Ignicoccus hospitalis KIN4/I: one gene and its partners. The protein of the gene in region 1 binds, or shares a complex with, the protein of each later gene. Links are inferred from orthologs where the notes say so. Each region holds a gene or a part of one and is shown on either strand. Other genes may lie near its edges.

What was found.
Region 2: the proteins of IGNI_RS01670 (region 1) and IGNI_RS03945 are in contact, whole or in part, in a crystal structure (PDB 3CW2), measured with the Saccharolobus solfataricus proteins. The link is inferred for Ignicoccus hospitalis KIN4/I from one-to-one orthologs. Residues at the interface, in WP_009988771.1 of Saccharolobus solfataricus: Asp222, Lys225, Pro226, Gly227, Thr228, Gln229, Phe230, Asn231, Leu233, Lys234, Gly235, Leu259, Phe273, Thr274, Lys275, Tyr300, Leu301, Asp302, Pro303, Ser304, Leu305, Lys307; in WP_009989173.1 of Saccharolobus solfataricus: Val185, Arg186, Thr187, Asn188, Glu189, Pro190, Leu191, Gly192, Val193, Glu194, Ile196, Lys197, Ile200, Ser201, Leu204, Ile217, Lys218, Ile219, Tyr220, Thr221, Ile222, Gly223, Ala224, Pro225, Tyr227.
Region 3: the proteins of IGNI_RS01670 (region 1) and IGNI_RS06525 are in contact, whole or in part, in a crystal structure (PDB 2QMU), measured with the Saccharolobus solfataricus proteins. The link is inferred for Ignicoccus hospitalis KIN4/I from one-to-one orthologs. Residues at the interface, in WP_009988771.1 of Saccharolobus solfataricus: Trp33, Pro65, Glu66, Gln148, Val151, Asp152, Val154, Ser155, Lys156, Ala159, Leu160, Tyr163, Arg164, Lys167, Ile180, Ile181, Pro182, Val183, Ser184, Leu186, His187, Ile189, Asn190, Asp192, Ser193; in WP_231918336.1 of Saccharolobus solfataricus: Met1, Leu2, Arg4, Leu5, Tyr6, Lys8, Leu9, Pro10, Ile106, Lys108, Lys109, Glu110, Lys111.

What each region holds. Positions count from the first base shown.
Region 1 is NC_009776.1:272,302-281,742, forward strand. Bases 6,382-9,375 are described here. They hold IGNI_RS01670 (translation initiation factor IF-2 subunit gamma), read left to right. Parts: upstream 6,382-7,251; coding sequence 7,252-8,499; downstream 8,500-9,375. Other genes in these bases: IGNI_RS01660 (hypothetical protein), read left to right, coding at 6,382-6,559; IGNI_RS01665 (SAM-dependent methyltransferase), read right to left, coding at 6,514-7,104; hemB (porphobilinogen synthase), read right to left, coding at 8,496-9,375. Outside these bases: IGNI_RS01630 (M20 family metallopeptidase), read right to left, coding at 1-124; IGNI_RS01635 (thioredoxin domain-containing protein), read left to right, coding at 254-1,714; IGNI_RS01640 (GHMP kinase), read right to left, coding at 1,693-2,460; IGNI_RS01645 (DNA glycosylase family protein), read right to left, coding at 2,494-3,297; IGNI_RS01650 (class I SAM-dependent methyltransferase), read right to left, coding at 3,294-4,256; IGNI_RS01655 (hypothetical protein), read right to left, coding at 4,192-5,226; IGNI_RS07715 (hypothetical protein), read left to right, coding at 5,295-5,465; more of IGNI_RS01660, read left to right, coding at 5,492-6,381; more of hemB, read right to left, coding at 9,376-9,441. UniProt on the Methanocaldococcus jannaschii protein: eIF-2 functions in the early steps of protein synthesis by forming a ternary complex with GTP and initiator tRNA.
Region 2 is NC_009776.1:677,732-686,993, reverse strand. What follows is about bases 99-2,913. They hold IGNI_RS03945 (translation initiation factor IF-2 subunit alpha), read left to right. Parts: upstream 99-1,014; coding sequence 1,015-1,812; downstream 1,813-2,913. Other genes in these bases: IGNI_RS03935 (hypothetical protein), read right to left, coding at 2,460-2,913; IGNI_RS03940 (CDP-2,3-bis-(O-geranylgeranyl)-sn-glycerol synthase), read right to left, coding at 1,957-2,472; IGNI_RS07535 (RNA-protein complex protein Nop10), read left to right, coding at 1,809-2,003; IGNI_RS03950 (nucleoside monophosphate kinase), read left to right, coding at 419-970; IGNI_RS03955 (30S ribosomal protein S8e), read right to left, coding at 99-326. In the rest of the region: more of IGNI_RS03955, read right to left, coding at 1-98; more of IGNI_RS03935, read right to left, coding at 2,914-2,960; IGNI_RS03930 (ribonuclease FAU-1 family protein), read right to left, coding at 2,929-4,338; IGNI_RS03925 (stationary phase-response protein), read right to left, coding at 4,350-4,622; IGNI_RS03920 (Reeler domain-containing protein), read right to left, coding at 4,719-5,327; mvk (mevalonate kinase), read right to left, coding at 5,391-6,356; IGNI_RS03910 (Mrp/NBP35 family ATP-binding protein), read left to right, coding at 6,426-7,280; cmk ((d)CMP kinase), read right to left, coding at 7,261-7,779; IGNI_RS03900 (hypothetical protein), read left to right, coding at 7,798-8,652; hisG (ATP phosphoribosyltransferase), read right to left, coding at 8,641-9,262. UniProt on the Methanocaldococcus jannaschii protein: eIF-2 functions in the early steps of protein synthesis by forming a ternary complex with GTP and initiator tRNA.
Region 3 is NC_009776.1:1,126,331-1,135,526, forward strand. Bases 2,096-4,844 are described here. They hold IGNI_RS06525 (translation initiation factor IF-2 subunit beta), read left to right. Parts: upstream 2,096-3,134; coding sequence 3,135-3,554; downstream 3,555-4,844. Other genes in these bases: IGNI_RS06520 (transketolase), read left to right, coding at 2,256-3,086; IGNI_RS07685 (eukaryotic translation initiation factor eIF-2-beta/eIF-5 family protein), read left to right, coding at 3,567-3,758; IGNI_RS06530 (ABC transporter permease), read right to left, coding at 3,764-4,844. Also shown: IGNI_RS06505 (hypothetical protein), read left to right, coding at 1-596; IGNI_RS06510 (class I SAM-dependent rRNA methyltransferase), read right to left, coding at 617-1,681; ihomp1 (pore-forming outer membrane protein 1), read left to right, coding at 1,830-2,087; more of IGNI_RS06530, read right to left, coding at 4,845-6,073; IGNI_RS06535 (ABC transporter ATP-binding protein), read right to left, coding at 6,061-6,723; IGNI_RS06540 (hypothetical protein), read right to left, coding at 6,790-7,653; IGNI_RS07595 (UPF0179 family protein), read left to right, coding at 7,719-8,207; IGNI_RS06550 (phosphatase PAP2 family protein), read right to left, coding at 8,565-9,086; IGNI_RS06555 (uL15m family ribosomal protein), read right to left, coding at 9,052-9,196. UniProt on the Methanocaldococcus jannaschii protein: eIF-2 functions in the early steps of protein synthesis by forming a ternary complex with GTP and initiator tRNA.

The DNA of each region.
Region 1 (9,441 bases):
CTCCCCTCTCCTCCAGCCAGCCCTTGAGGAAGTGGACCAAGTCCTCGTACTGCTTGCCTTCGGGGGAGACGGTGTCGAAGGAGATGAGTTGGGAGAGGAGGTCCAAGACCTCTTGGGGGGACAAAGAGGGCACCGGGTCTCTAGTAAGGGCTCGGAGGTGATAAGCTATTTCCGCCTCCGTAAGGAGTTCGAGGGGAGAGCGTCCACATCATAACCCCTAGTTCCGAACCCTTGGGGGCTTGGAAGCTTGAGCATGAGGCTAGGAGGCCCGGGGCGGCTGGACTTCAAGAAGTTTAAAGAAGAGAAGAGGGCCGGAACCGCGCTCTTGATCTTGGCCCTCGTCGGGAGCGCCGTCGCAGCCGGCTTGGTGTGGTACGAGTCGTACGTGAGTAACAACTACGTCTCTACGGAAGCTTACACGATATACAACGTCCCGGCCTTCGAGAAGCTCCTAAAGGAGAACAAGTACGTGGCGGTGATGTTTAGGAGCCTAACTTGTCCGCACTGTGAGAAGATGTTGCCCTACTGGCTCAAGCTCGAGATGAGCCAAGGGAAAGTAAGGTTCGTCGACGTGGTTTACGGTACCAACACCGCCACCTTGTTCCAGAGGTACAAGGTAGAGGGGACGCCTACTTTCATACTCTTCAAGGACGGGAAGCCCGTGGCGAGACACGAGGGCGAGTTCATAGCGGAGAACGTGACGGAGGCGATGCTCAACTGGGCCCTCAGCGCCGTCGGCACCCCCGTCTTGGCGGGCTACCAGACCTACTTGGCCAAGTGCTCCGTGTGCCACGGCGCCCCGGCCTCGACCTCGAGGGAGGACTTGCTCGAGTGGGCCAAGAGCGAGAGGAACGGCATAGGGAGGCTCTTGTTAGAGGCCTACCGGAAGAGGGTGACCCTCGAGGAGCTCTTGGGGAGCGAGGACGCCATTAAGGAGAGGATATGGGGCATGGCGAGGAGGAACAACGTCCCCCTGGACCAGAAGACCGTGGACGAGACCGCCAAGTTCTTGCAAGCGGTCAGCGAGGTGTTGATAGGGAAGAAAGAGGTAAACGCAGCGTCGATGTCCGCGGGGACTACTGAAATACCGTCTAGCGGCTCGGCCGCGCCGGCGCTGATGTTCTTGGTCGGCCTGGCCGCCGGGGTCGGGGCGGCCGTCTCCCCTTGTAACTTCCCGCTGTTCGTGACTTACGTGACTAGGGGCTTGAGGGAGAGGAGGTCCTCCGCCCTCTCGGCCGTAAGCTGCGCGGCGGCCGCTGCCGTGGGTGTGGCCTTCCTCGGGGCACTGTTCTTGGCCTTCTCCACCGCCGCCTTGGAGCTGCAGAAGTTCTTGATACCCGTTGTAGGGACCGTAATAGTCGCTATAAGCGCGGCGAGCTTGCTGAAGGTGCCTATAAGCTTCAGCGCAGGCTCGCTGGGCAAGACCGGAGGGAAGGCGTTCTGCTTCATTTACGGCTTCTTGTCGGTACAGTGCAACTTGCCCTTGGTCATAGGGGCGTTGTTGCTCATAGCCAGCGGCGGGGGCTTCCAGACGCTGGCGGGCTTCGCCTTAGGCGTTGCGGCCCCGCTCTTCGCGGTCAGCTGGGCCGGGCCGAGGGTCAGGGGGCTGGCGGAGAAGATAGTGAGGAACAGCGAGAGGATAGAGCTGATAACCAACGCCTTCATGCTCGCAGCCGGAATATACTTGCTGTTCTACGGCGCGACCCTCATGTAGAACGAAGCCGGCGTAAACGCCCTCGCGACCTTGTAGACCTTTTTGACCTCCTCCAAGACCTCGTCTGCGTAAGCTCCCTCCACGAAGAGTACGCCCGCGGACTTCTTCACGTAACCCCCCATTACCCCCGGCAACTTCAAGAGCCTCGGCTCCACAAACTTCAAGAAGCCGACCCTTGCGGAGAAGGCCTCCGCGGCCTCCAAGAAGGAGTAGAAGTCGAACCCGTCCAACAAGGCCTTCCAAGCGTCCTCGAAAGCTTCCCTCACGTCCAGTGAGGAGAGCATGCTCGGGGTGTCCGCGAAGAGGCCCTTCACGGTGAAGCCCACCACGAAGACTTTTCGGGGAACCTCCAAGCTCTCCACCCTCCCCCACCCCGGCCCCCCGGCCTCTGTCCTGACCGCAACTCCCCTCCCGTAGGCTATCGCCATCACGTCGCCCAGCCCGGTCTTGTTCAAGACCTCCGCCACGTGGGCCCTCGCAGCTGCCTCCACGAAGCTCTTGTACTTGAATATCGCCGAGGCCAAGGCTATGGCAGCGGAGGTGGCGAACCCCTTCCCCACGGGCACCGGGAGCTTGCACCTAACCTCCCCCAAGGCCGTGGGCACCGGGGGCCGCGGGCCTCCGGGGGAGCAGACCGCCCCGGGCTTGAGCAGCACCCCGGCCCCCAAGGAGCCCGTGCTTATGGCTGACCTCCTCCAGACGGGCCTCCAGAGGCCGCTGACGTGGAGGGGCACCTCTACGATCAAGCCTTCCTCTCCCCGAGGGGTTAGCGGAAAAGCTCAGAAGTACTTCCAGAGGGTCAAGGGGCTGGGCTCCTCGGAGGGGCACACCTCGCCCCTCCTGACCCTCTCGAGGGCCCTTGTGAGGGGGACCGCGTCGAGGGCGACGGTAGTTAGCAAGGAGACGAGGCCCTTCCACTTCCCGAACTCGTAGTACCTCTCCAACCCGCCGTAGGCCTCCTCGTAAACAGCCTTCAGCCACCGGTCGAGTACGGGGGCGGAGTAGTCGCGGCACGCGAACAGCTTGACCAAGCCCAGCGTGTAGTCCCCGACGCCCTTCACCCCCTTCAAGGAGTCCACGTTAGAGCAAGTGAGCGGCCGCTCCCTCAAGGCCTCTTTGAGGGCCGTCACGAACTTTGCTCTGTAGCCGAAGCCCGCCGCCTTGAGCGCCCGCTCGTCCACCTCCTCCGGCCGCGGGAACCTCAAGTACTCCTTCCCGAACACGTTAATCCTCTTAGAGGCGATGATGTGAAGCTTGTAGAGGCTCGACCACGCTTGCTTGAAGCTCGCGTTCTGTTGCGCTATGCCCACCACCGCGGCCTCCCAGATGCCGAGGGCCCGCGGCCTCAGGCCCCAGTACCTCTCCGCCACGCACCCCAGCAGCGGGTCCCCCTTCAAGGCCTCGTAGAGCTCGTCCAAGTCCTCGTGGAGGCCCAAGGCCTTGGAAGCGACCTCGGGGTCGCCGTGGAGCTCGTCCGGGGGACAGAACTTGAAGGGCCTCCCGTCGAGCTCCCCGTAGCCGCACCTCCCGTCGAACTGCCAGCTGAAGGCGTAGAGCGCGAGGGACTCCTTGGGGTACCTCAAGCCTCCCCCCAGCACTCCGGGACCAGCTCTACCCTCCAAACCCGCTTGCCCGGGGAGTAGTCCAACACGCCCTTCTTCTTACAGCCCGGGTACTTCCTCTCCACCTCCTCCTCAGTCCCCACCACGTAAAGCAGTATCGCCCTCTTGGCCAACCTCTTGGCCTCGTTCAAGAACTCCTCAGCCTTGTGGGGCAAGTTCATAATCACTACGTCGAAGCTCTTATCTTTGAAGAACTTCGTGACCTCCGAGGCGTCGCCCATGATTGGTATTATAGTTCCCCTCAACTTCTTCTTGTTCAATTTGATGTTATCTATCATGAGTTTCACAGCGTTCGGGTTAAGGTCTATTGCGACTACCGTCGCTGTCCTCTTGGAGGCTATGTGTATCGGGAAGAAGCCGACGCCCGCGAACATGTCGAGCACCCTCTCCCCGTCCCTCACCGCCTCGCTCACCTCCCTGTGCTCCTCGCTGAGGGAGGGGTTGACGTAAGCCTTGGCCAAGTCCACTTTGAAGATTAATCCATACTCCTTGTACAAGGTCTCCGTCCTCTTCTCCCCGCCCAAGTGGACCAGCTTAGCTACTCTGTGCTCCCCTTCAGTGCCCAGCTTGGCCCAGAGGGACTTGACCCTCTTCTGCGAGGCCTTTATACACTCCCAGAGCTCCTTGGAGTACTTCAACAACTCCTCGTCCTTCAACGAAATCACTGCCAGGTCGCCCACCACGCTGAAGGACCGCGGCCAGTCGCCCTTCCCTAACCTCTCCTCCAAACACTCCTTCAAGCTCTTCGGCCTCTCCCTCCTCTCGAGCTCGATCTCCACGACCTCGTAGCCCTCCACGGGTGCCTTCACCGGTATGAGCACCTTGTCGCCCACTTCCTTTATCTTGTAGTTTTGGTCAACGACGTTCTTCCTTCTGAGCTCCTCTAGGACCCTTTGCGCCTCCCCCTTCGGCACCGCCACCGCCAGCAAGCCCGCCCCCGGGGAGCTCGAAGGTTGAGAGCAATAGCGTTGAGTAGGCTAGGAGGAAGAGCGCGTAGGCCAAGTGCCTCTGGTGGGGCCAGACGGTTGCGGAGAGCAACGCCAGCGGGAGGGGGAGCTTGCAGTACCTCCTCCTATTAGGCACCTTGAGGATGATAGGAACCATCATAGGGAAGTGAATGAATATGTGGAGCGCGACGAAGCCTAAGAGGGAAGCGTGCAAGGAGGTCAGCGGTTCCTTCGCTAACAACGGCAAGAAGGAAGAGGGGATTACGAGGGCGTGTCCCCACCAGAAGTACTCTTGGGCCCTCCTCGCCACCCCTTCGAGCCCCTTCACCTTCTTGTAGTACTTAGGGAGGTTGTAGAACTTGGCAGCCACCAAGTATACCAAAGGGGAGAAGAAGCCCAAGGCGTAGGAGGGGTGGGGGTAGGCGAGGAGCGCGAGCGAGAGGGCGGAGCTGGCGAAGGCCAAGGGCCAGTTCGCCTCCTCGCCGAAGGTCTTCGGGAAGGACTGGCACGAGACCGCGTATATCAGAGCGAAGGGGTAGGCCAAGAGCCTTACGGCGTCCGTTACTGGGTCTGCAGAGGTTATTGAATATATTGTCAAAGCGAAGTACGATATCGCCACCGCTTGGAGGGACCTCCTAAAGGCCCCCTTCCACTTGGAAGAGGAGGAGAGCGCCCAGAGGGCGACGTGGAGCGCGGGCGCTGCTAAGTAGTGCTTCAGCCCGTCGTACCAGAACGGGAGCGCTAGGAGCGGGGCGTTGAGGGGCAGAAGCTCCCTCCTCTCCCCCTTGCTCAGGCTCGCCACGTAAGCGAGGGCCACCCCGTGGGGGAAGGTTACCACCGCAGCCCTCATGAAGTCTATATGCAGCTTGGGGAAGACGGGGGCTAAGGTCAAGGCTACGGTAAAGGTCGCCAGCGAGTAGGCCACTAAGACCTTGGCGATCAAAGGTTCCATCCGCGAGGGAGGGGAAGGAGCGCTTCAAAACCTTCCCTCCCACGAGCGCCGCGAGAGCTATGAGGTCGGCCCTAGCTTTAGTGCTCATCGCCTCCTTGGCGTGGGCGCACGCGTTCTCTTTCGAGCTCTTAAGGCCGGAGCTGGCCTTCCCGATAGTAAACTTAACGTGGAACAACGAGACCTACACGACTGTGTACTTCTTCCCGAAGTCCATAAAGGGGTTGTTTTAGGGTTCGTCAAGGGGAAAGAAACCTTCTTGATGGCGTGCGGCTCCTCAGAAGTTCCGACGTACTTCGAAGCGCGCTTCCGCGCGGACGTACAAGTAGGCAGCGACGAGGACTTGTTCTCGATAAGCCTCGGGGCCTTGCCGGGCAAGAGGTATTGCGTCACCAAGCTGTCCGAACTCAACTTGGTGGTTAAGCTATTCGAAAGCGAGAAGGATAAAAGCGAAGTCGAGATGGTAGCTTCCTTGGTGAAGTCAATGTTAGCCGCGGCCGGGGGAGGAGGGCTGGGCCCGGCGGGCCTGGTGTTCCACGCGCGCAAGATTCTTGCGCTCTTCAGCGAGCTCAGGGGAGTATACGTGAACTTGAGGGTTGAAACCGATAAAGGGAGCGTGAATCTCGACCGGTTCATGTACTTCAAGATCTTGGACTCCGAGCCGCGGTACACAGAGATAAAGGTCCTCTCCAAGTTGCCCTTGGCCCCCGGGGAACCAGTCAAGCTGTTGGTAAAGAACAAGTCTAACGAGACCGTGGTGTTCCAAGTGTGGGGCGACTACAAGATGGCAGAGGACGACTTGCTCTACGAGGCCTACTTGAGGCCCGGCGAGGTCCGGGACGTCGAGCTGGAGCTCTACGAGGGAAGCTACTTGTACTTGAGGGACCTCTACTTGAGGGAGTGTCCGTTAGCGGAGTACGAGAAGACGGGGGAGTGCAGCGTTGTGGGCTCCATTCCATACTTCAACGCGCTTACACTGTTGGAGTTGGCAAAGGTTAAGTGGTTCGAGGGGGACTCGGAGGTGACGGAGAGCGAGCTGGGGCCCGGGAGGTACAAGGTCTGCGTGGAGCCGCCGCCCCTCGTCCCGGACCTAGATATGCACGCTACAGTCACCTTGAGGGTAATTTTGGATAGGAAGCTTCTGCCCGATAGAACGCTCGCCGTCGAACGGGTCACGCTGACGTCGCTCACGGACTTCAAGGTTTGTATCAACTTCATTATAGACGAGTGGTCTTTCACGGACGAGTGGAGCGCCAGGGGAATCAAGCTGGAGCTGAAGGGCTACGGACTCAAGCTGAAGCTGGACGAGCTCCCGCGGCGCAGGTGACCCCACAAGTTTTCGCGGAACTCCTCCACCCACTTGGGGTCGGCCTCCTCGTTCTTCCACGAGGAGGGGTCTGACACCCCCTTTACGTACAAGTACAAGGTCCTAACCACCCCGGCCTCGTCTTGGACGCCCCTCTTCGCGACCGGCATCCAGCCCGGGACCGGTATCTCGAGCGTCACCACTCTCGCCCCGGGCCTGAGCCCCTCGAGCTTTTCCAGCATCAAGTCCCTAATAACGTCGTAGTAGATGTATAAGTACACCACCGTTGCGTCCTCCAAGCTCACCTCTTTGAAGTCCTTCTTCAAGATCTTTACCTTATCTTCCAGCCCCTCCTCCCTCACCTTCATTTGGGAAAGCAAGACCAAGGCGTCGTCCACCTCGACCCCGACCGCCCGGGCGCCGTAGAGCTTCGCCGCCAGCACCACAACCCTCCCGTCCCCGGAGCCCAAGTCGTAGACCACGTCCCCGGGCCCCACCTTGGCTAGCTCTAGCGCCGCCTTCACCACCTTCAGCGGGCTCGGTATGAAGGGGACTACCTTTTCCACGATCGGACCCTAGGAACTCAAAACTCTCTCCCTTATCACCCTTAGCCGGCGATGAGGTGGGTAACCCCGTCCGAAAGGTGAGGTAGGAATTTTCGTCTGAGCCGACCTTCTTAAGGCCTCTCCCGGAAGGCCCACGGGGTTATAGGAGTGGAAGAGAGGGAAGTGCAGCCCGAGGTTAACATCGGCGTGGTAGGGCACGTGGACCACGGAAAGACCACGTTGGTCCAAGCGCTCACTGGCGTGTGGACCGCCAGGCACAGCGAGGAGCTCAAGAGGGGGATGACTATAAAGCTGGGCTACGCCGACGGGGACATATACAAGTGCACCAACTGCCCCGAACCGGACGCCTACTCCCCCGAGCCTAAATGCCCGAGGTGCCCCAAGGGGAGCGAGCCGGTCCTCCAGAGGAGGGTCTCCTACGTGGACGCCCCGGGACACGAGGTGTTGATGGCCACCATGCTCTCCGGCTCCTCCTTGGTGGATGGCGCCTTGCTAGTAATAGCTGCAAACGAGCCTTGTCCCCAGCCGCAGACTAAGGAGCACTTCATGGCTTTGGACATAATAGGCATTAGGAAGTTAGTTGTCGTCCAGAACAAGATAGACGTGGTGAGCAAGGACCAAGCGATGAAGAACTACCAACAGATCAGGAAGTTCTTGGAGGGCACTTGGGCTGAGGACGCGGTGGTTGTGCCGGTCAGCGCCTTGCACAAGGCCAACATAGACGCGCTGCTGGAGGCGATCCAAGAGGAGATCCCCACTCCCCCGAGGGACTTGGACTCCCCGCCCCTCATGTGGATAGCTAGGAGCTTCGACGTGAACAGGCCGGGCACGCCCCCGGAGAAGCTCGTAGGAGGGGTCGTCGGGGGCTCCTTGATGAGGGGGAAGCTGAGGGTAGGGGATAAGATAGAGATAAGGCCCGGCTACGCCGTAAGGAGCGGGAACAAGGTCGAGTACGTCCCGCTGGAGAGCGAAGTGGTCAGCTTGAGGTTCGGCAACGTGGAGGTAGAAGAGGCCAAGCCCGGCGGGCTGGTGGCGGTGGGCACCCGGCTGGACCCCTCCGTTACCAAGGCTGACGCCCTCGTGGGGAGCGTGTTGGGGAGGCCCGGGGAGCTGCCGCCGGTTTACGACCAGCTCACCTTGGAGTACCACTTGCTCGACCGCGTGGTGGGCTTCAGAGGGGGCGAGATGAAGATGGCCCCGCTGAGGAGGGGAGAGGTGTTAATGATGACCATAGGTACGAACATAACCATCGGTATGGTAGTCGACTTGAAGAAGGACGAAATGACCGTGAAGCTCCAGAGGCCCGCGGTGGCCTGGAAGGGGGCGAGGGTGGCCTTCAGCAGGAGGATACAAGGCCGCTGGAGGCTGGCGGGCTGGGGCGTGGTTAAAAACTAGAACATCTTTAGGTCCAACCCTTCCTTGAGCCACCTCGAGGCCTCCAAGGCGTGGTACGTTATTATTATGTTTGCGCCGGCCCTCTTTATTGAGTGCAGTATTTCCAAAGTTATCTTCTTCTCGTCCACCAGCCCCTTCTCGGCCGCCGCCTTAACCATGCTGTACTCTCCGCTGACGTTGTATGCTGCTAAGGGGTAGTGGGGGAAGGCCTCCCTCACCCTCCTTATAACGTCCAAGTAGGAGAGCGCGGGCTTCACCATCAAGATGTCCGCCCCCTCCTTAACGTCCAACATAACCTCCTTCAAGGCCTCCTCCCCGTTCCTGGGGTCCATCTGGTAGGTCCTCCTGTCCCCGTGCTGGGGGGCGTTGCTGGCGGCCTCGCGGAAGGGGCCGTAGAAGGCGGAAGCGTACTTGGCGGCGTAGCTCATTATAGCCACGTCCGTGAAGCCCTCCTTGTCCAAGGCCTCCCTTATGGCCAGCACCATGCCGTCCATCATCGAGGAGGGGGCCACCACGTCCGCCCCCGCCTTGGCGTGGGAGAGGGCGACCTTAGCTAACAGCTCCAAGGTCTTGTCGTTGTCCACCACGTACTCGCAGAGGTCGCCGCGACACCTCTTGGCTAGGACCCCGCAGTGGCCGTGGGAGGTGTAGTGGCAGAGGCACACGTCCGTGAAGACCACCACCTCGTCCCCCAGCTCCTTCTTGAGCAGCCTGACCGCCCTCTGGACCACCCCTTGGTCGTCGTAAGCGGAGGAGCCGAGGTCGTCCTTGTGCTTGGGGACCCCGAAGAGCAGCACCGACCTTACCCCTAGGTCCAACGCCTCTTGGACGTGCTTCACTAACTCCTCTCCCACCGGCCACCTCATCTGCCCGGGCATCGCGCTTATCTCTTCAGGCTTGTCTATGCCTTCTTTGACGAATATGGGGTATATGAAGTCCCTG
Region 2 (9,262 bases), 410 kb from region 1 along the record:
ACGCCCAGCTCGGTCTCTATCTTGGTTCCTTTAACAATGATGCCGTGTCTCGCTAACTCCTTATTGGCTGGAGTTTCTAGAACTCTCAGTATCTTCACCTTTTTCGCGACGTTTTCGTTGGGGTCAACCACGTTAGCATAGGCGGCATACCTGAGCCTCACCTTGATGTTACCTCCCCTTACCCTCTCTATCTTTCTCTTCTCGTTCTCAGCTAAGGTAGTGTTGGTTGGGTAACGACCCATCCAGTACTTCCTCTTGACCTTTCTGTGTCTCCTCTTCTTGCCGCCAGTTATCTTCTTCAAGTCCGGGCCGTGGTACACGCCCAACGTCGCGTCCCCGTTGCGCCCCCAGCGAGCGCTTTATTTTTTCACTCTCGCGCGGCTGTCAGCGGGGGCCGAACATAACACGCTTACTCGTGGTGACGGCCGGCCTCCCGGGGTCCGGGAAGGGCACCTTCGCCGAGGTCGCTAAAGCGTTGGGCATACCAGTAATAGTTATGGGCGACATAGTAAGGGAAGAGGCGAAGAAAAGGAATTTGGAGCTCACATCCGACAACTTGGCCAAGGTAGCCGCTGAATTGAGGGCTAAGCACGGCAAGGACGTACTGGCCAAATTGGTGATTGACAGAATAGAGAGAGAATACAAAGAGAGCTGCGTAGTCCTCGTGGACGGTTGTAGAGCCCCCGAAGAACTGGAGACGTTTAAGAGGTACACAAAGGTGATAGTCGTCGCCATCGAAGCGCCCTTCGAGCTGAGGGCGGAAAGGCTCTCCTCCAGGGCGCGCGCGGACGACCGAGGGAACGTAGTGGAAATATTAAAAAAGAGAGACGAAAAGGAGATAGAGCTTGGCGTCAAGAAAATCATGGAGATGGCAGATTTCATAATTCCTAACACTAGGGACGTAGAGGACTTCGTAGAGCGGGCGAAGCTCCTCTTGAAGGGCGTTCTCAAGGAAGCTTGTGACGCGTAACTACCATTTAACCCCGTAAACCACGAAGGAGACGAGGAGGTAAAATGCCCAAGAAGAGGTTGCCCAGAGTGGGAGAACTAGTCGTCGCGACAGTCAGAGAGGTGTTCGACTACGGCGCTTACGTCACCCTGGACGAGTATGACGACTTGGAAGCTTACCTCCCTTGGAGCGAAGTGGCGTCCAGGTGGGTTAGGAACATAAGGCAAGTCTTGAAGGAAAACCAAAAGATAGTTTGCAAAGTCATAAGGGTAAATAAGAAGAGGGGGACGGTCGACCTCTCGCTAAAGAAGGTGACGGATTCCGAACGAAAGAGAAAGATGTACATGTATAAGAGGTTTAAGAAAGGAGAAAACTTGTTGAAGTTGGTAGCCGAAGCTCTCGGCGAGGACTACGACAAGTTATACAACATGTTGGAACCCCACATCCAGAAGCACTTCGGTGACTTGCTGGGAGTGTTTGAGGAGGCCGCCTTAGGAGGGGAGGAAGTGCTAACCAAGCTGGGCATTCCGGAAGAAGTGGCAAAGGCTATAACAGAAGTTGCGAAGACTCACATAAAGATAAAGCCGGCGAAAGTAGTAGGCATGGCCATATTGCAGTCCTTCGCGCCGGACGGAGTCGACCGTATCAGGAGGACCCTCATGAGCGCTTACGACTTCATCAAGGGTGACGAGATAAACGTGAGGGTGTATACTGTGGGGGCGCCTAGGTACATGGTAGAGGTGACGGCTTTAGATTACAAGACCGCGGGGAAGACGCTCGAGGCCGTGGGAGAGAAGATCCTTGAAGAGGCGAAAGCAGAGGGGTTAGAAGTGGCTAAGTTCGAACAGGTGGGAAGGAAATGAAGTTCTTAATGAAGAAGTGTGTGAGGTGTGGCAGGTACACCTTCAAGGACGTCTGCCCGGTGTGTAACGGACAGACGACAGTACCCCACCCGCCGAGGTTCAGTCCAGAAGACAAGTACGTTAAGTACAGAGTCCTAGCCAAGCTTACCAAGGAACGTCCTTCAAGTGAAGGTAGTACGCTATCAAGTTAGTCAGCTTGTGTAGTATAACTATTATTATTGCACCCAGCGCCACCAGCTTCCACTCGGGCTTCCACCCGACTGCAATCATGAAGGCAGTAGCTCCTACGTAGAAGTCGAGTTGGTCGACCAGAGGTAGGGGAGCGCCCCTCTCCAAGCCGATTCTCCTTTTAAAGAATGAAGAGACTATATCCCCTATTAGAGCCCCGAGGACCGCCATTAGGCCGTACACGTACAAGGCGGGCGAGTCCAATAGGACTGACTCTGCGCACGCTATAGTCGAACCGAACAACATTCCGACCATTAGTCCCTCCCACGTCTTGCCGTCACCTAGCAAGCGCCTCCCGTCCCAGAACCTCTTCCCGAAGTCGAGAGGAGTGCCCCTCCCCACGAAGACCGGAGAAGCGTTGGCCACCATAGCTGGGGCGTAATACATGACGAGATACGTTATCACTTGTACTATTGCGTTTAGATAGTCCAAACCTCCACACCTCCGCCGTAGTCCACATTCATTAACACTTTCCCGCGCTTGAAGATAACTTCAATCACTACTCCGGCCCACGGCTCTACGTAGTTAAAGAAGGGCGGCCTTTCCGTGAAACCGCTCGTCCTCAGCAAGATGAAGGCCCTCCTCCCACTCCTCGCCGTGTACTCCTTCAAGTACCAAGATACAAACGCCATCATCTTCCGAACGTTCTTAATACCTTGGAGCTCCTCCGGCTCTACCACCGCGACGTTCATCTTTCTCCTCATGGCCTCGTTCAGCTTTATTATCAACTCTCTCGCGTTATTGACTTCAGTCACCAACCCCTTCTCTACGAAGTACTCCAAGTAAGCTAAGTGAGAAGGTATCAGATACACCGTCTCTTCGTCGCAGCCCAAGAGGGATGGCAGCAAGTAGAGTTTCTTGAACGGCTCTCCGTAGGCCAAGGCAACTTTAGAGTTGAGCAGAGAGCAGCTCTCGTGCATTCGCGACAACTTCTTTTATCCGGTCGGGGTGCGAGAGGAGCTTTTCAACCTCAGCCACTGCGAGCTCGCGCAAGGGGGCGGGTAAGCGGTCCAGCCCGTCTTCGTCTATTACACTCCACTCCCCGTCCTTGTGTATTATATCAACTTCCAAGTCTATGTACCTCACGTTGCCTTCCCCCACCTCCACACCGGTGTTTACGTTAACGTAAATTCCCTTCTCGTTGCCGTACTGGTCGTAGTACGCGTGTATTAGGTACCTCGAGAACGGGCTTACCAGCGTGATCATGAGGTCCCCCGGCTCCTTCACCACGTCCAAGCCGTCGTACTTTCCATAGTCCTTGCTCCTCCTCTCTAAGACCAAGTAGTTATCTACGTTCCCCCTAACCCTTGCCCTGCCCAACGAGTACTCGGCGCCGTCAACCTTCTTGTGGATTATGTTAAGGTACTTCATATCCCTTGCTAAGTCAATTATGTAGTCTATGACGCTCTCTGCCTTAACCTCGCTACTCGCTGCTATCTTATCGCCCAACTCGACGGCAGCGGCCATGCGGTCGCCCCCGGACTTGAGGCTGTGATGGTAAGGCATCGTGGGCACCACCTTCGACCGGATTTCGTCCAGGATTACCTTGTCTTCTAAGGTCAGCTCGACCACGTCCAGCCTCTCGCCGGGATAGACTTCGGTCCCGTGGTCGGCGTCCCTCGCCTTTACCATTATCTTCGTGGCCTCGTCGTAAAGCTTCTCGAGCTCCTCGAGGAGGACTTGAGGTTCGGCCTTCTTGGCTGAGCTCCTCCAGTGGACTTTTACCCCCCTCCTGACGACCTCAGCAGCCAAGTTCATTAGTAACATCTTGGTCTCCAAGTCTGTAATATGCTTAGAGAAAGTTACTCCGCTCCCCCTGCCGATCACTAGTTCTGCATAGAGCCCTATCACCCGGAAGCCCTCTTCCATCACCAATTTATCGGTCGGGAAGACCCTGGAACGCACGACCTCAGCTATTAACTTTTTTCCGTCGTAACACTCCTTCGCCTTAACCCTCACTTCCTCTTCGCCTAGTTTAGTCCTACACTCCTCGTCCACCTCGACCACATAAGCGCTGTGGAGGTTAGGCCTCGCTAAGTGGTGTACAGAATAGGGCATGCTCTTTCTGAGCGTTTGAATAACCTTATCCGTCTCCTCGGGAAACCCGATGATAACCAATTGGTCAGGGTTGTCATCCGACTGCTTGACAGTTACGTGAGGAGGCTCGGGAGAGCCCTCGTGTCCTATTCTCTCCTTGAGCTTCTTCGAGAGGTCACTCAGCTCGAGCCCCTCGTCCAATAAAACCTTAGCTACAGCCGTTGCGTAGATACCTCTTACCCTGACCCTAGGTTTTTCCATTATCGACCCCTTTAGTCCTTCACTGTCTCGAGGAGGGTTACGACGTTCCATATAGTTATTCTCGTATGTATAGGCATGTTGGGGTCTTGCACTATCTCGTCCAAAGCACTTATCGCGTTGGCCGCCCTCACGCCCGGGCTCAAGCGCTCGTTCTCTAAGTGCCTCACGGCTTCTATACAAGCCCTCCGGATGTTCCTGGGGACGGCCGGGTCGTTTATCACCCTCATAAGCATGGTCTTCGCTTGCCTGATCTTAGCCTCGTTATCATAGCTAGCCGCGCTCACGATCTCACCCCTTCGTTCGCCACGAACGAAGGCCTAAATTTAAGGGTAAGGGAAGCGTGTCGTGAAGCGAGAGACGAAAGAGTACAAAAATTACCTTTAGCCGCTCAGAGTCACAGTTATGGTCTTAGTTATAGTAACAGTTACCCAAACGGTCTTGGTTATGGTTATCACGTTACCTTGGGTGGTAGTTACCGTGGGGTTCACTCCGGGGACCGCCGGCTGTAAGACGAAAGTCTTCATGCCGAAGTAGTCGCCGAAGGGGCTGCCGTCGCCGTTGGCCGCTATTACTGCCACCCTAAAGGTTACGGGCTTCCTCTCCTTGGGGGCGACCCACTCGACGGTCCAAGTCCTCTTCATGCTACCTTCCTTAGTGTGGGTCACAAACGACTCAGTGGGCGTGGGGTGAGCTATGAAGGTGTTAGTAGGATCAACTACCTTGAACTCGCCGGCGTTCGCTTGGAGCGCGAAGCCGCCGCAAGCGGTCATGGCGGGGGTGCACTCGTTAGCGTCGGTTACCTCAATAGTTATGCGGTAGCTCTTACCGGGCTCGTAGTACTGGGGGAGGCCCTTGATTACTATGTGTTGAGGGCTGAGAGGCTTCGCGTCTTGGTGGCACATGGTACACCCAAAGTTGGGGGCGCCGTTGGACATTGCGAAGAGCGGCGCAGCTAGGAGCGCGAGGAGGAATAGTGAGGTTTTCTTCATGACGCCCTTCCCGTGTCTTGCTCACCCGTCTGGTTTTTAAAAACGGCGTAAATATAGCGATATCTATATAAGTTCGACACCTCGGGAGGGGTTCTCTACGATGAAGACCTTCTTGGCCCCGGAGGCCAAGAGCGCTGCCCTCACCGCTTTAACGTCCTCGGCCAGCGCTACGACTGCCCCGCCGCTCCCCGCGCCCGACGCTTTCGCGCCGTAAGCCCCAGCTAACTCGGCCGCGTGTATCGCATTCGATACTTCTTTGGTCACCAGTCCTAACGCCTCGAGCATGGCGTTGTTTAGCTTCATAAGCTCCCCCAGCTCCTTGAGGTCTCCCTTGATCAAGGCCTCACGGGCTTCCCTGGCTATTTTTCCCATAAGCTCGATTATGTCCTTATAGATCTCGGATCGTTGAACCTTTAAGGCCACTTCCCTCACGAGCTCAGCTGTCGTCTTCCTCTTCTCAAAAATCCCGACGACTAGCGGGAGCTGGTCCACGCTTAACCGCTCTATTTTCCACCCGCTGTCCTCCTTCTCTATCCATAAAACGCCGCCCAAGGCCGAAGCGAAAGTATCCATAGGGCTGGCCTTCCCTTGAACCTTCTTTTCGACCTCCCAAGCGAGCTTGGCGATTCCCTCCTTGTTCAGCCCGCACCTCTTTAGGGCACACGCCGCCGCTATCGTACCGACAGTTACTGCCGCGCTGGTGCCGACTCCCGCGCCCACCGGCATGGGCGACTCTATCTCCACCCTCGCGCCTTCCACCCCAATGGTTTGCAAGGCTTCAACGACGTATGAAACGTACTTCTCCATTTGTTTCCTCACCAAGTCGCCGACCTCTATTTTGTCCTTGGAAATCACTAAATCTACGCTTCTAAGGCTCACAGGGCCAGTTATTACCATTAGATCGTCGCTGAGGCTCAGCTTCACATTTATGTAAATCGGCATAGAGAATACTATGGCCGGCTTGCCGTAGACTACTGAGTGTTCCCCGAACAAGGTAACTTTGGTTGGCGCTCTAGCCGAGACGCTCAAATTTTGCCCGAAGCCACTCTATTAGACTTTTTATTTTTGTAATGCTGAGTTGCGCGGGGTTTTAGGGAGTTGAGCGCACCTCAGAAGAAGCTTCCCTTCAGGCCCATTCAAGAGATACAGAAGAGTATTGCTGATAGATTAAGCGGAATAAAGTACAAGATAGCCGTAATGAGCGGTAAGGGAGGGGTCGGCAAGTCGTTCGTCACGGCAAACCTAGCGTTTGCCTTGGCCTACAGGGGTAAGAAAGTTGTCGTGCTGGACGCGGACTTCTACGGCCCCAGCATCCCAAAAATGATGGGTGTAGAGGGACAGAGGGTTTACGCCACCCCCGAAGGCCTAATTCCGGTTACCGGACCCCTCGGAGTGAAGATAGTAAGCGTAGACTTCATGCTCCCCGACGACGAAGCCCCAGTCATTTGGAGGGGACCGATGCTCACCAATGCCATGCTGGAGCTCCTCGAGAACGTCTTGTGGGGAGAGGCCGACTACATGCTAATAGACTTGCCTCCGGGAACGGGCGACGCCCCCTTGACGGTGGCCCAAATGATCCCTAACCTGACGGGCGCGATAATAGTTACTATACCGTCGGAAGTGTCTCAAAAAGTGGTGATGAAATCCGTAAACTTCGCTAAGAGGTTGAACGTGCCCATACTCGGCATTGTAGAGAACATGTCGGGCTTCACTTGCCCGTGCGACGGGAAGACCTACCCGATATTCGGCAGCGGAGGGGGCAAGAGGGTCGCAGAGAGAGCCGGCGTGGACTTCTTGGGCTCCATACCCCTCGACCCGAGGATATCGGAGAGCAACGACAAGGGCATACCGTTCTTCGTAGAGTACCCCGATACGCCAGCCGCGAAGGCGTTCCTAAAGATAGCCGACAAAATCGTCGAAAAGGTTGAAAAGGCTAAAGTAACATCCTCTTGATTGTCTCGACCACGGCCTCGGGTCCCATCAACGCAGTGTTGACGACTAAGTCAAATATTTCCAAGCTCGCTACGTCAAACCCGTAAAGCTTTCTGAACCTTATCCACTGCACCTCCTCCCTCGAGAGGATCTCCTCCAACGCTTCTTCGTAACTTATGCCATCGCGACGGGCTATTCTCTTAGCCCTCTCTTCCAGAGGGGCCGTCAAGTAAACGTTCACGTCCGCGTAAGGGGCGGCGACCCAGCCGCCCAAGTGGGCCTCTATTACGACATTCCCCCTCCTAGCCTCCTCGAGTACCATTCTGTCTATCCTCAAGTCTATTTCTGGATCCTTGAGCGCCATCTCGTTCAACTCCAAGAGCGATACGCCGATCTCCTCAGCTAGCTTTCTGAACACGGATCCCGCGGAGACGAACCTCAAGCCGAGCTCCGAGGCCAGCTTCTTTGCCACAGTACTCTTCCCGCTACCGGGTGGTCCACTTATTACTACAACCGTCACGCCTTTCGCGGCCCTCCGATGATACTAACTACTCTATTAATGTCAGTTCACCACGTCTGTTGCTTTTCCATATACACTCACTGGGTAGTTGTAGCCCTCTACGGAGGCTCCGTCCAACTCTACGGACAAGGCGGCGCGCTGGAGGCCTTCCTCGAGCTCCCCGGGACGCCGGCGTGTTTGGCCGGACCTTACGCCGTCGTTCCCCACGACGGGGGCGTTTCGATATACTACCTTAAACCTCTCGATCCGGTGAGGGTCGGAGAGGTCTGGTTCGTGCCCTCGCGCTGTCACGCCGATGAAGGTATGTTGGCGCTGGCGTCGCAAGAGAGCAACGTGTCGGTGATACTGGACCTCGTAAATAACATAACGTACGTTATGCCTCAATCGAACTTTGTAAAGGTTTACGACGGAATAATAGTAGTGGTCAGGAACAAAGAGGTGGAGGTGCACAAACTCCTCGGCGGGTTTAACGTTACCTTCAAGAGCCGCGTAAACGACGTGGACTTGGATCATCTCCTATACGTCTGCACGGAGGACGGTCTCTATGCGGTTAATAATGGAAACGAAGTAGAGCTGATCTCGCAAGGAGGCTGCGAGCGCGTAGACGCGGAGGGCGGAACCTTAGTCTTCTCCCGAGGCTCGAACTTGTTCATATACAACGGCACCGAGATCATCCAAAGGTTGAGTTTCGAGAGGGGCGTTGACGCCGTAGGGATAACGAGCGAGAACGAGGTCGTCGTGTTAAGCGGCGACACGTTGTATAGTTATATAATAGTAAAGATAAACGATAAAACCTTAGCCATAATTCTAGGTGTCCCCTTGTTAGTGGCAGCTGTAGACCTCTTGCAGAAAATCGTCCGGCTAAGGGATTAGTCTCTCAACATTAAGAACTAATATGTCCTTTGCTCCTGCGTTCTTCAACTTTACTATTATGTCAGCTATCTCGTCTTCGTCTACAGCCGCAATGACCTCCCACATAGGCTTCTCACTCTTCACTTTGCTTATGGTAGGACCCGACATGGCCGGCAACACTTTGAGTACGTCGTCCAACGCTTCGTCTGGTACGTTCATCATAACCAACTTTTTCTTAGATGCCCGTAGAACTGACTCAAGCATTAACTTTATCGTTTCCACGCGAGGGTCGTCAAGCAAGTCCTTCCTAACTATCAATCTGGCGCTGCTACTCAATATCACGTCTATGGGCGTCAAGCCGTGCAGCTTAAGCGTCGTACCAGTCGACATTACGTCTATTATCCCGTCCGCTGCCCCGATGCCTGGCATCACCTCAGCCGAGCCGCTGACCTTCACGATCTTCACGTCTAACCCCTTCTTCTCGAAATAGTCAGTAGCTATATTGATGAATTTAGTAGCTATCCTGAAGCCCTTGGGTAGCTCCTCCGGCCTTTTTATTCCGGAATCTCGGGGAACCGCCAAGACGAGCTTCGAGCGACCGTAATTCAGATCAAGGATCTCTGCGACGTCC
Region 3 (9,196 bases), 850 kb from region 1 along the record:
GCGGTGAAGAGAGGATACCTCTCAGAGGCCCCTTCGTGGAGAGCTGGGTGAGGGGGGAGAGGGCAGTCGAGCTCGTCAAGGCCTTCTACTTGGGCTGTCTGTGCGAGGGCTGCTCCCTCTGTCCCCCGAGGGTTACCGTCAAGGGTTGGAAGGGGGTGAAGAGGAAGGCGATAATCTTCGCCTTGCCGGGGGAGAGGGAGGAGTTCAGGGCCGCCGCGAGGCACAGGTACGTGGACGGGATATCGTTCGGCAAGAGGACCTTGAGGTACTTCGACGACAGCCAAGCCAAGCTCATGTTCCAGTACGGCAAGGTGGGCGAGGTGAGGGTCCGCGAGGTCATAAATCACCCCAAGAGCCTAAACGACTTGAAGTTTGTGATAAACTTAGCGTTGAACAAGGAGGTCCCCATGACCTTCACTTGCGCGCCGGAGAGCCCCTTGGAGGTCTGCCACCCCTTCCAAGTGCTTTCGCTGATAGAAGCTCTGGGCTACCAAGAGGAGGACGTCAAGGCCTTGTGGGGCTTGGGGTCAAATTTCTTAATCAGTTTGGTGGAGGCCAAGCTGGGGATGAGGACGGTGTTAAGAGGCGAAGGGTGAGCTAGAACCCACGCCCCGACTCAGCCCAAGTAGACGAAGGCGGTCTTCAAATAGTCCTCCAAGCCCATCCGGGTGCTGTGGTCCGGGGCGGAGCCCCTCAACTCTAGTATTCTGTACTTGGGGGCCAAGGCTTGGTGGACGGCCCTCACGAAAGTCTCCCTATCCATGCTCCGCGAGCAAGAGGAGAGCACGGCTAGGACCTCTATTATCGACCCCGCGCCGGAGTAAGCCCTCACGTACCTAACGTAACCGTCCTTGTAGTCGTCCATTAAGGCCGGTGGGTCTACGCTGCCCACTTCGAAAGACTTTCCCCTCTTAATACTCCTCGCGAAGAACTTCCAAGCGTCCTCCCTAACTACCCTCACCTTCCCCTCGTCGAAGTTGTTCAGCCTCAAGTTCTCCCTCAGAACCCTCAAAGCCCAAGGGTCCTCGTCCACGAAGGTTACTTCCCTCGCGCCGGCCTTCAAGGCGTGGAGGCCGAAGCCGCCGGTGTAGGAGAAGGCGTCCAAGAACTTAGAGCCGGAAGAGAACCTCTCCGCGTAAACCCGGTTCTCCCTCTGGTCCAAGTAGAGCCCGGTCTTCTGCCCCTCTATGCTCACCTTGAACTTCACCCCCTCCTCGTCCACCACGGTCTCCTTCTTATTGCCTATCAAGAGGCCCTCCCTAGGGGGCAAGCCCACCTTGGCCCTGACCCTCTGGGAGCTCTTCTCGGCCACCGCCTCCGCCCCGGTCACGTCCTTCACTATCTTCGCTATGGTCATTATGTGCTTGTCTATAGCTAGGGAGGAGGACTGGAGGACGGCCAAATCCTTGTAGACGTCAACTATTAGGCCGGGGAAGGAGTCGCCGTCCCCGTTAATCAAGCGGTAAGCCTCGTAGCGGAGGAGGGACTTGGCCTCGAAGGCCTTCTCTATAACTTCTCTAAAAGCCTCCTCCGCGCTGTCCGGGCAAGGCTCGAAGGAGATCACCCTAACTCCTATCTTGTCTAAGAGGCCGCACGCCAAGTCCTCCTCGCCGTCGCTCAAGGTGACCAAGGCCCCGACGGGCGCCGGCGAGCCCTTGAGCCACCTCCTATAGATTATCATTTCCCCTCTTTCCAAAAGTTTCGGACCTTCCCCCACCACTCTAATCCGCATCCTTCAGACCTAGTGAGAGGCCGGCGGTTAGGATTTCAAAAACGGAACCGTTCGGTATTACCAGTTTAACAAGCTTTATTAGCCGGTCATCTCTAGTGTGGAAGCGAGAGAGGTGGAGGAAATGAGGAGGAGCAGGTTGTTGACCCTGGGCGGTATCGGCTACACCGCCGTGATCGCGTTGGCGGCGCTCGTCCTCGTAATGGGCGCCCTCGGGCTCGTGCTCAAGGTGGCCGCCGCGGCCGGCGCGCTGCCTTCCGAGGTCGCCAAGGTCGCTAACGCGCTGCCCGGCCTGAAGGCCTCGGTCGATGCGAACCCCGCCGCTGGCTCCCTCAGCTCCGTATCCGTCAGCACGTAAATTCTAGAATACCCTCCTTTTTTAGATGCGTCCAAGACGCTTACCCTACGCTCGGCGTTTTAGGTATTCTTATACTTCCTCCCCTTAAGCTCTATGGGGCGCATAAGGCCCTAACAAGCGATATAACCTCCGCCCTCTAGCCCCACCGGGTTCCCACACTTGAGGGAAGTGAGCAAGCTAATTGAAGTCACTACGTCAGAAAAGGTAAAAAAGATAGAAGAGGTAGCAAAGCTCATGAGGAAGTACATAATCGAGATGGCCAGCGTAGAGAAGACCGTCCACCTAGGCTCCAGCATGTCCGTAGTGGAGATCTTGGCGACCATCTGGCTGGGCGCGATGGAGCCTAGGAAGTGCGACGAGAGGCCTACGGAGCACGACTGGTTGATCCTCAGTAAGGGCCACGCCGTACCGGCGTTCTACGCGCTGCTCGCCGCCCTGGAGCTCATACCCCCTCACTGGGTCAAGACCATAAGAGATATTTCCAGCCCCCTCCAAGGCCACCCGGACGACACCTTAGCTTGCGTTGACGCCCCCACGGGCAGCCTAGCCCAAGGCTTCAGCTTCGCCACCGGAGTCGCTAAGGGTCTAAAGATGAAGGGCAGCAAGAAGAGGGTTTACGTGGTCCTAGGCGACGGGGAGCTGGACGAGGGAGAGGTCTGGGAGGCCGCCTCCACTGCCGCCGCGCACTCCCTCGACAACTTAACGGCCGTAGTGGACTGGAACGGCTTCCAGCTCGACGGGGAGACATTCAAAGTAAAAAATAAAGGCGACTTAATAGGGAAGTGGAAGGCCTTCGGGTGGCACGTCATAGTGGTGGACGACGGCCACGACGTGGCGAGCTTGTTGGAGGCCTTGGAAGAGGCTAAAAATGTGAAGGGCAAACCTACCGTCATATTGGCTAAGACCGTTAGGGGTAAGGGGGTTCCGAGCATAGAGGGGACCAAACAGCAGAGGATAGAGCCCTCCGAGGCGCGCAAGCTGCTCGAGGAGATGAGCTGAACTTTATAGCATCGCTCCCCTCCCCCCTCGGGGTGTGTAGCCTTTCCGATAAGGGACTGGCCGTACGAGAAGCTCTTGGAGAGGGCCTACAGCATGCTCCCGAGCAGGGTGGAGCACAAGGAGAGGTTCCAAGTGCCCAAGCCGAGGGTGCTAATAGTCGGAGACAAGACCATAGTACAGAACTTCAAACAAATATGCGACGTACTGAGGAGGGAACCAAAGATAGTGACCAAGTGGTTCGCCAAAGAGCTCGCCGTGCCAGTCCAAATAGGCGAGAGCGGGGAGATGGTGCTTACCGGGAGGTTCTCGCCCCAAATAATAGAGAGGTTGTTGCAGAAGTTCGTGGAGCAGTACGTCATATGCCCTACTTGTGGCGGGCCCGACACCGAGCTCATAAGGCTGGACAGGAAGGTGTGGATCCTAAGGTGTCACGTCTGCGGCGCGGAGACCCCCGTGCCGCCCTTGTGAGGTGGAGCGTCCATGAAGTATTGCCCCCGCTGCAAGTCACCCATGGAACTCAATATAGAGAAGAGCGTTTCCTCCGACGGGACGGTGAAGGTCCTCTACTTCTACCGGTGCAAGGCATGTGGCTACAGGCTGGAGGACGCTGTGTTGCTAATGAAGAAGGGCGACGGGGGCTACGAGGTTAAAGCAGTAGAATACCTAGATTGAGGGCTTCACGACTCCAGTTTTATTTCTTCGACCACCTCGACCCTCCTATACCACTGCGCGGCGAGCGCGGCCATGCCCACCACGGACGCGAGGAGCAGCAGCGCCTCTAGCCTCCAGTCGGCTTCGTGGGGGATCAAGTAGACCTCGGAGAGCCTCCCGGCCACGTAAGCGCCCACCGTCTCTTCGACCAAGAGTGAGGGGATTAGGGCCGCCGCCGCCACGAGCCCCCACTTCGTCAAGGATACGGTAAGGTACTCCTTGCTGGTTAGGCCCAGGGACTTCAAGAGCGCTAAGAACCTACTCTTCAGCACGACGTCGCTGAAGCTGAAGGTCGCTAGGGCGAGTACTACTATTGAGGTCCCCAACAAGGTAGTTAGGGAAGTTGAGAGGGCCACTTGCCTCAAGTTGTCCCTCAGCTCCCTCTCGAACTCCGTCCAAGTTAGGGAGGTCGCCGCGTAGGCGTTTGAGACGAACGTGGCGTGGACCTCCTTGGCTATCTCCAGCTCCGGGGATCCGGAGACGTAAATCACCATGACGCTGTACTCCCTCGCGGGGAGGTAGGCCTTAGGGAGTATCACGGTAGGCGGGAACATCGGGTAGGAGAAGATCCCGCTTACCTTGACCTCAAAGGCCCTCTTAACCCCCTTGCTCTCCACCTCTACTTTGACTATGTCTCCCACCTTCAGCCCCATCTCGTGGGCCAAGAGGTCGCTCACAGCTATTTCCCCTCGGCCGGGGTACTTGCCGGCCACCAAGCGGGGGGCGAGGTCCCAACAGCTCCCCTTGAGGGCTTGAAGGCAAGCCTTGCCGTAGACGGGGACCTCCTCGCCGTCCTTCACTATTTTAACCTTGAAGTTGACCGAGCCGTAGAGGCTCTCCACCCAAACGCTCATCGAGCTGTAGCCCTTCAACCCCTCGAGCTGCGGGAGCACGTACCCTACGGGGGGACTTATCTTAGGTATTTTTAGGAAGGTCACCGCCACGTCGTAGTACTTTGGGACTTCAACCTTTGTAAGGCCTTCCTTGATGAGAGTTGGGATGGTGATAAGGCTCAAGGTTAGTGACAATAGAACCACCGCCGCAAGGAACCTCCACGTCGCCGCCTTGTTCTCTGAGACCGCTATCATGACTCGGAAAGGCAAAGAGCTCTCCATGCTTAACCTGACCTTCAATCCGTAGAACCTCAGCGCCTCCACGAGGTTCATCTTACTTATTGCTATTATAGACGTCAAGATTGTTAATACAGTAGTTAAGGCGGACATGGCAAACACCGCCAAGACAGTCTTGGGACTCACGGTAAGGGTAACGAAGGCCTTGAGGGGTTCCAGCCTGGGGTGGGACAGGGCGACGTTCACTGAGCTTATCGCCACAGCAGTTCCGAAGAGCAGCGCGAGGAGGGTCCCTAGGAACACTCTGGAGCCCCACACGCCGCTCAAGTACAGCGTCATGTCCTTTAGCGAGGCGCCTATCGACCTTAGCGTAGCTACCTCTCTGACGTTCCTCTCGATGTATATCACGCTAACTATCAACAAAACTATCGTTACGACGGCCCAAGATATCTCTGACATAACTTCTAAGACGTTCGAGCTCTCTAATATCACGTCCTCTCCGGGGTAGAACAGCAAGTCCCTCTTCGAGTCGAACACAAGCGCGACGAAGCCTCCGACATCCTTTATTACTTCTTTAACCTTCTTAGCCCCGTCGGGGTCGTCGGTAACAACGCTGTAGACCGTGTAGCCTCCGAACTCCCTCTTGAGCCTCTCGCCGTCCTCCTCGTTCAAGAAGAGCACCGGACCCGCCGGCAAGGGGAGTCCGCCCTCCGCATAACCCACTACCTTCTCTACGAACGGTTCCACGGGGTTCAGCGTGACAACGGGATAGACCCTTAACACCATCCCGGGCTTGACGAACTCCGCGCTCCCCTTTAACAAGACTGCTTCTCCTTGGCGCAAGTTGGGGGCCTTGAACCCCCCGAGCAAGGTGTCGTTCCGGTACGCGGCCTCGGAATAGCCCAACAACAGGGGGACCGTCGAGTTACAACACTCCCCGTAAGAAGGGACCACTGCGTAGCCGGTGAAGTCCTTGACCCAGCTGAGGTTTTTCATGATTTCGTCCACGTAGTAGGGTATGTAGCCGAGGACCACTATGTCCCCATAACTCATCGTGAGGTAGTTAGAGAACAGAGGGAGGAGGGTGTCCTTTAAGACTTGGGAGGTTACGTACATACTTAATGAGAACGCAACCATTAACGATATAACTAAGGTCTCAACGGCTTTCTTCCTCGCAGTTTTGATACCTACCTTCAGCGCCGACAATTCAACCTACCCCCCTCCAAAGCGCAGACTGCGTCGGCGACGGCGACTATCTCCTCCTCGTGAGTGCTAACTATAGCGCACCCGCCGGAGTCCGCGAACTCCCTAATTATGCTCGCGACTAACCTCCTATTCCCTTTGTCCAAGTTGGAGGCGGGCTCGTCCGCCACCAGTATCTTGGGCGAGTTCGCCAAAGCTCTGGCGACGGCCGCCCTCTGCTGCTCCCCTCCGGAGAGCTCCGTCGGGTAGCGTTCGAGCTTATCGCCTAACCCTAGCCTCTCTAACAACATTTTCGCCCTCAGCTTGGCCTTGTGCGGAGGCATCCCGACCAACTCCATGGGAAGCATGACGTTCTCGAGAACGGTCAAGGTAGGTATCAACTGCAAGCTCTGGAACACCACGCCTACGTTGTGTCTCCTCCACTTGGCCCTCCACTCCTCGCTCTTGAGGACCTTTTTGCCCAAGTGAAATATTGAGCCCCTATCCGGGTAGTCTACCGTAGAGATCAAGTGGAGGAGCGTGCTCTTCCCGGAGCCCGAGGGGCCCACCACCGCAACCACTTCCCCGAAGCCCGCCTCGAGGTCGACCCCCCGGAGGACCTCCACCCTCTGAGGGCCGACCCGATAGCCCTTCCAGACCCCCCTGGCGGCCACGCACGACAAGCCTTCGGACCGGTCCCCAACTTGCCGGCAAGGCTAAAAGAAGTGTCGTTTCCTCACTTACTCTTCTTGGACGCTCCTCCTCAAGTCCGGCGACGCCGTCCAGCCCCGCGAGGCGTCGTAGTATATCAAGCCGTCTTCCCTTAGAGCCTCGAACAACTTGAACAGCCTCTCGTCGTTTAGAGCTTCCATGACCTCTTCCTCGGAGCTCCCGGCCTCCGAGAGCCTCTGCCAGAACTCCTCCCAAGCCTCCGGGTGCACCACCACGCGGCCGTGCTTGGTTGTTTCAATGACCAAAGCCCCGCTCTTCTTCAACTTTTCGATGAGCTTGTCCACGTTTCTGGCGAACGCCATGTCTTCCTCGAAGTTAACCTTCCTTTCCCTCAAAATATCCATTGCCGATCGCTTTTTCTTTTTATCGTACGTCTTTTCGACAGTCACGGGCGCTTCCTTACGAACCTCCTCGTGCTCCGGCTGCGGAGCCTTGTACTTCTCTTCCAGCTCCTCAACCCTCTCCAAGAGCTCCCCCAACTGGCGGGAGAGGGAGTCCACCTTCTGGCTCCACGGGTTTATCATGTCGACCACTTTCCTCTCTATCCTCTTAACGGCCTCGTCGACAAGCTTGTTAAGCAGCTCCTTCTCGTCCAAGTTGAGCCCCTCTATAGCTATTGAGGACAGCTTGCTCTCGAGGGCCTCTTCGATGAGCTTCCATACAGCCTCTTGCAGCTTCGTCGGCAGTTCGCCCCTCTCCAGCCTCTCTATCCTAGCCTCCAACGCCCTGGGGTTGAAGGGAGACCTCTCGAGCTCTCTGGAGAGAACTTCAAGCACGTAATCCGTCACTAAGGCGTAACCCTCTTCCTTTGCCCTCCTCTCCAACTCCTCGTAGAAGTCGTCGCTGACCCTCAACACTATCTTTTTGGTCACCGCCAGTACCCGAAGGCCCTTTACGTTTCGGCGAACATAAAGTGAGGGGAAAGGCGTTGAAGAAAGTGTTACCAGTACCCAAGGAGTTCAAGCCCGGAGACCGCTTCGTGGCTGTGGGAACCTTACCCCTCTGCGAGGGCTGTATGCTCAAGGAGAGGTGCGAGGAGTACAAGCGGGGCTGGATTTACGAGGTGAAGGGCAAGGTAGGACTGGTGGAACACGACTGTAAGGTACACGGAAAGGTGGTCATGGGAGAGGTGGAGGAAGTAGGGATACCCTTGATCTTGCCAAAGAGGTTAGCAATCGAGGGGGCGACTGTCGAGTATACGCCCTCCAAGTGTACTAACAAGAAGTGCCCGCACTGGAGGGACTGCACCGCCCCTTGGGGGGAGAGGGTGAAGGTGAAGGTGAGGGAGGTCCTCGAGGAGGTCCAATGTCCCTTGGGACTCCCGTTGGTAAGGGTGATCGGCGTGCCCGTGGAGGTTAAGAGGAGAACCAGGAGAAACATTAAAAAAGGGAAGGGGGGTCACGGAAAACGGGGGTTGGCCCCGTAGCTCAGCCAGGACAGAGCGCCGGCCTCCTATCCCGTGCGGGGTTGGGAAAGCCGGTGGTCCGGGGTTCAAATCCCCGCGGGGCCGCCACGGCCTCGCCGGGCTCCTACACTTACCCCCTCTCCCGACCCTCCCGAAAGGGGTCTCAGAACGCGTAGCGACCGAACTCACGATCCCTACTGTCGCCACGTCCTCGCCCGCTAGGCAATCTCGTGCTAAAAGACAGGGTCGACGCCTCGGCGTAAGCGTTTGATCCGTTGGACTTTGAGGAAACAATAGGCGTTATGTAACTGTCAGTAGGGACCGTAACTACGTTTTGGCGCCAAGTTGAGTACGGCAAAACCCTTCGAACTTGTGCGCCTAAGCGCGCTGCCCCCTCAAGGCTCCTACCCTCTCCAGCAGAACCTCCCATAAGTCGCGGAAGGCCAAAGCGCTCAACGCTCCTCCCACTACGTCCAGCGGGTAGTGCGCGCAGAGCTGAACGCGCGACCACGCGACCAGAGCCGCGTAGGTTAACATAGGGTACCTCCAGACCCCTTCGAGCTCGAGCGCCAGCCAGAAGGCCCTCGCCGTGTGGCCGGAGGGGTAGCCCGGGGTTAGGTGGCCAGAGCCCTCCGGCCTGGGGGTGTGGAACGAGTACTTGAGGACGAGCACGAACGCGTTCAGGGCGAGCCCCTCTAGCACTATTTTGTAGTCTTTCCTAACGTAGGCTAGTATAGCCGTGTAGAGGAGGAACGGGAAGAAGTTCATAGTAGTGCTTATCCAGAAGGCCACGCTCTCAAGGCCGGGTAGCTTGAAGCAAGGCACGGACGTCGAGAAGGGCGCCAAGGATACCAATAAGAAAGAGCTAAGAAGCGGCCTCCACTTCCAGCTCCTCGCCATCGGGGGTTACCACCTTCCCCCCGGCGGCCTTGACCTTTTGAATGGCCTTCTTGCTCGCGAACGCAACTATTACAGTGTAGCTCCCCTTGACCTTCCCGAAGCCTAACAGC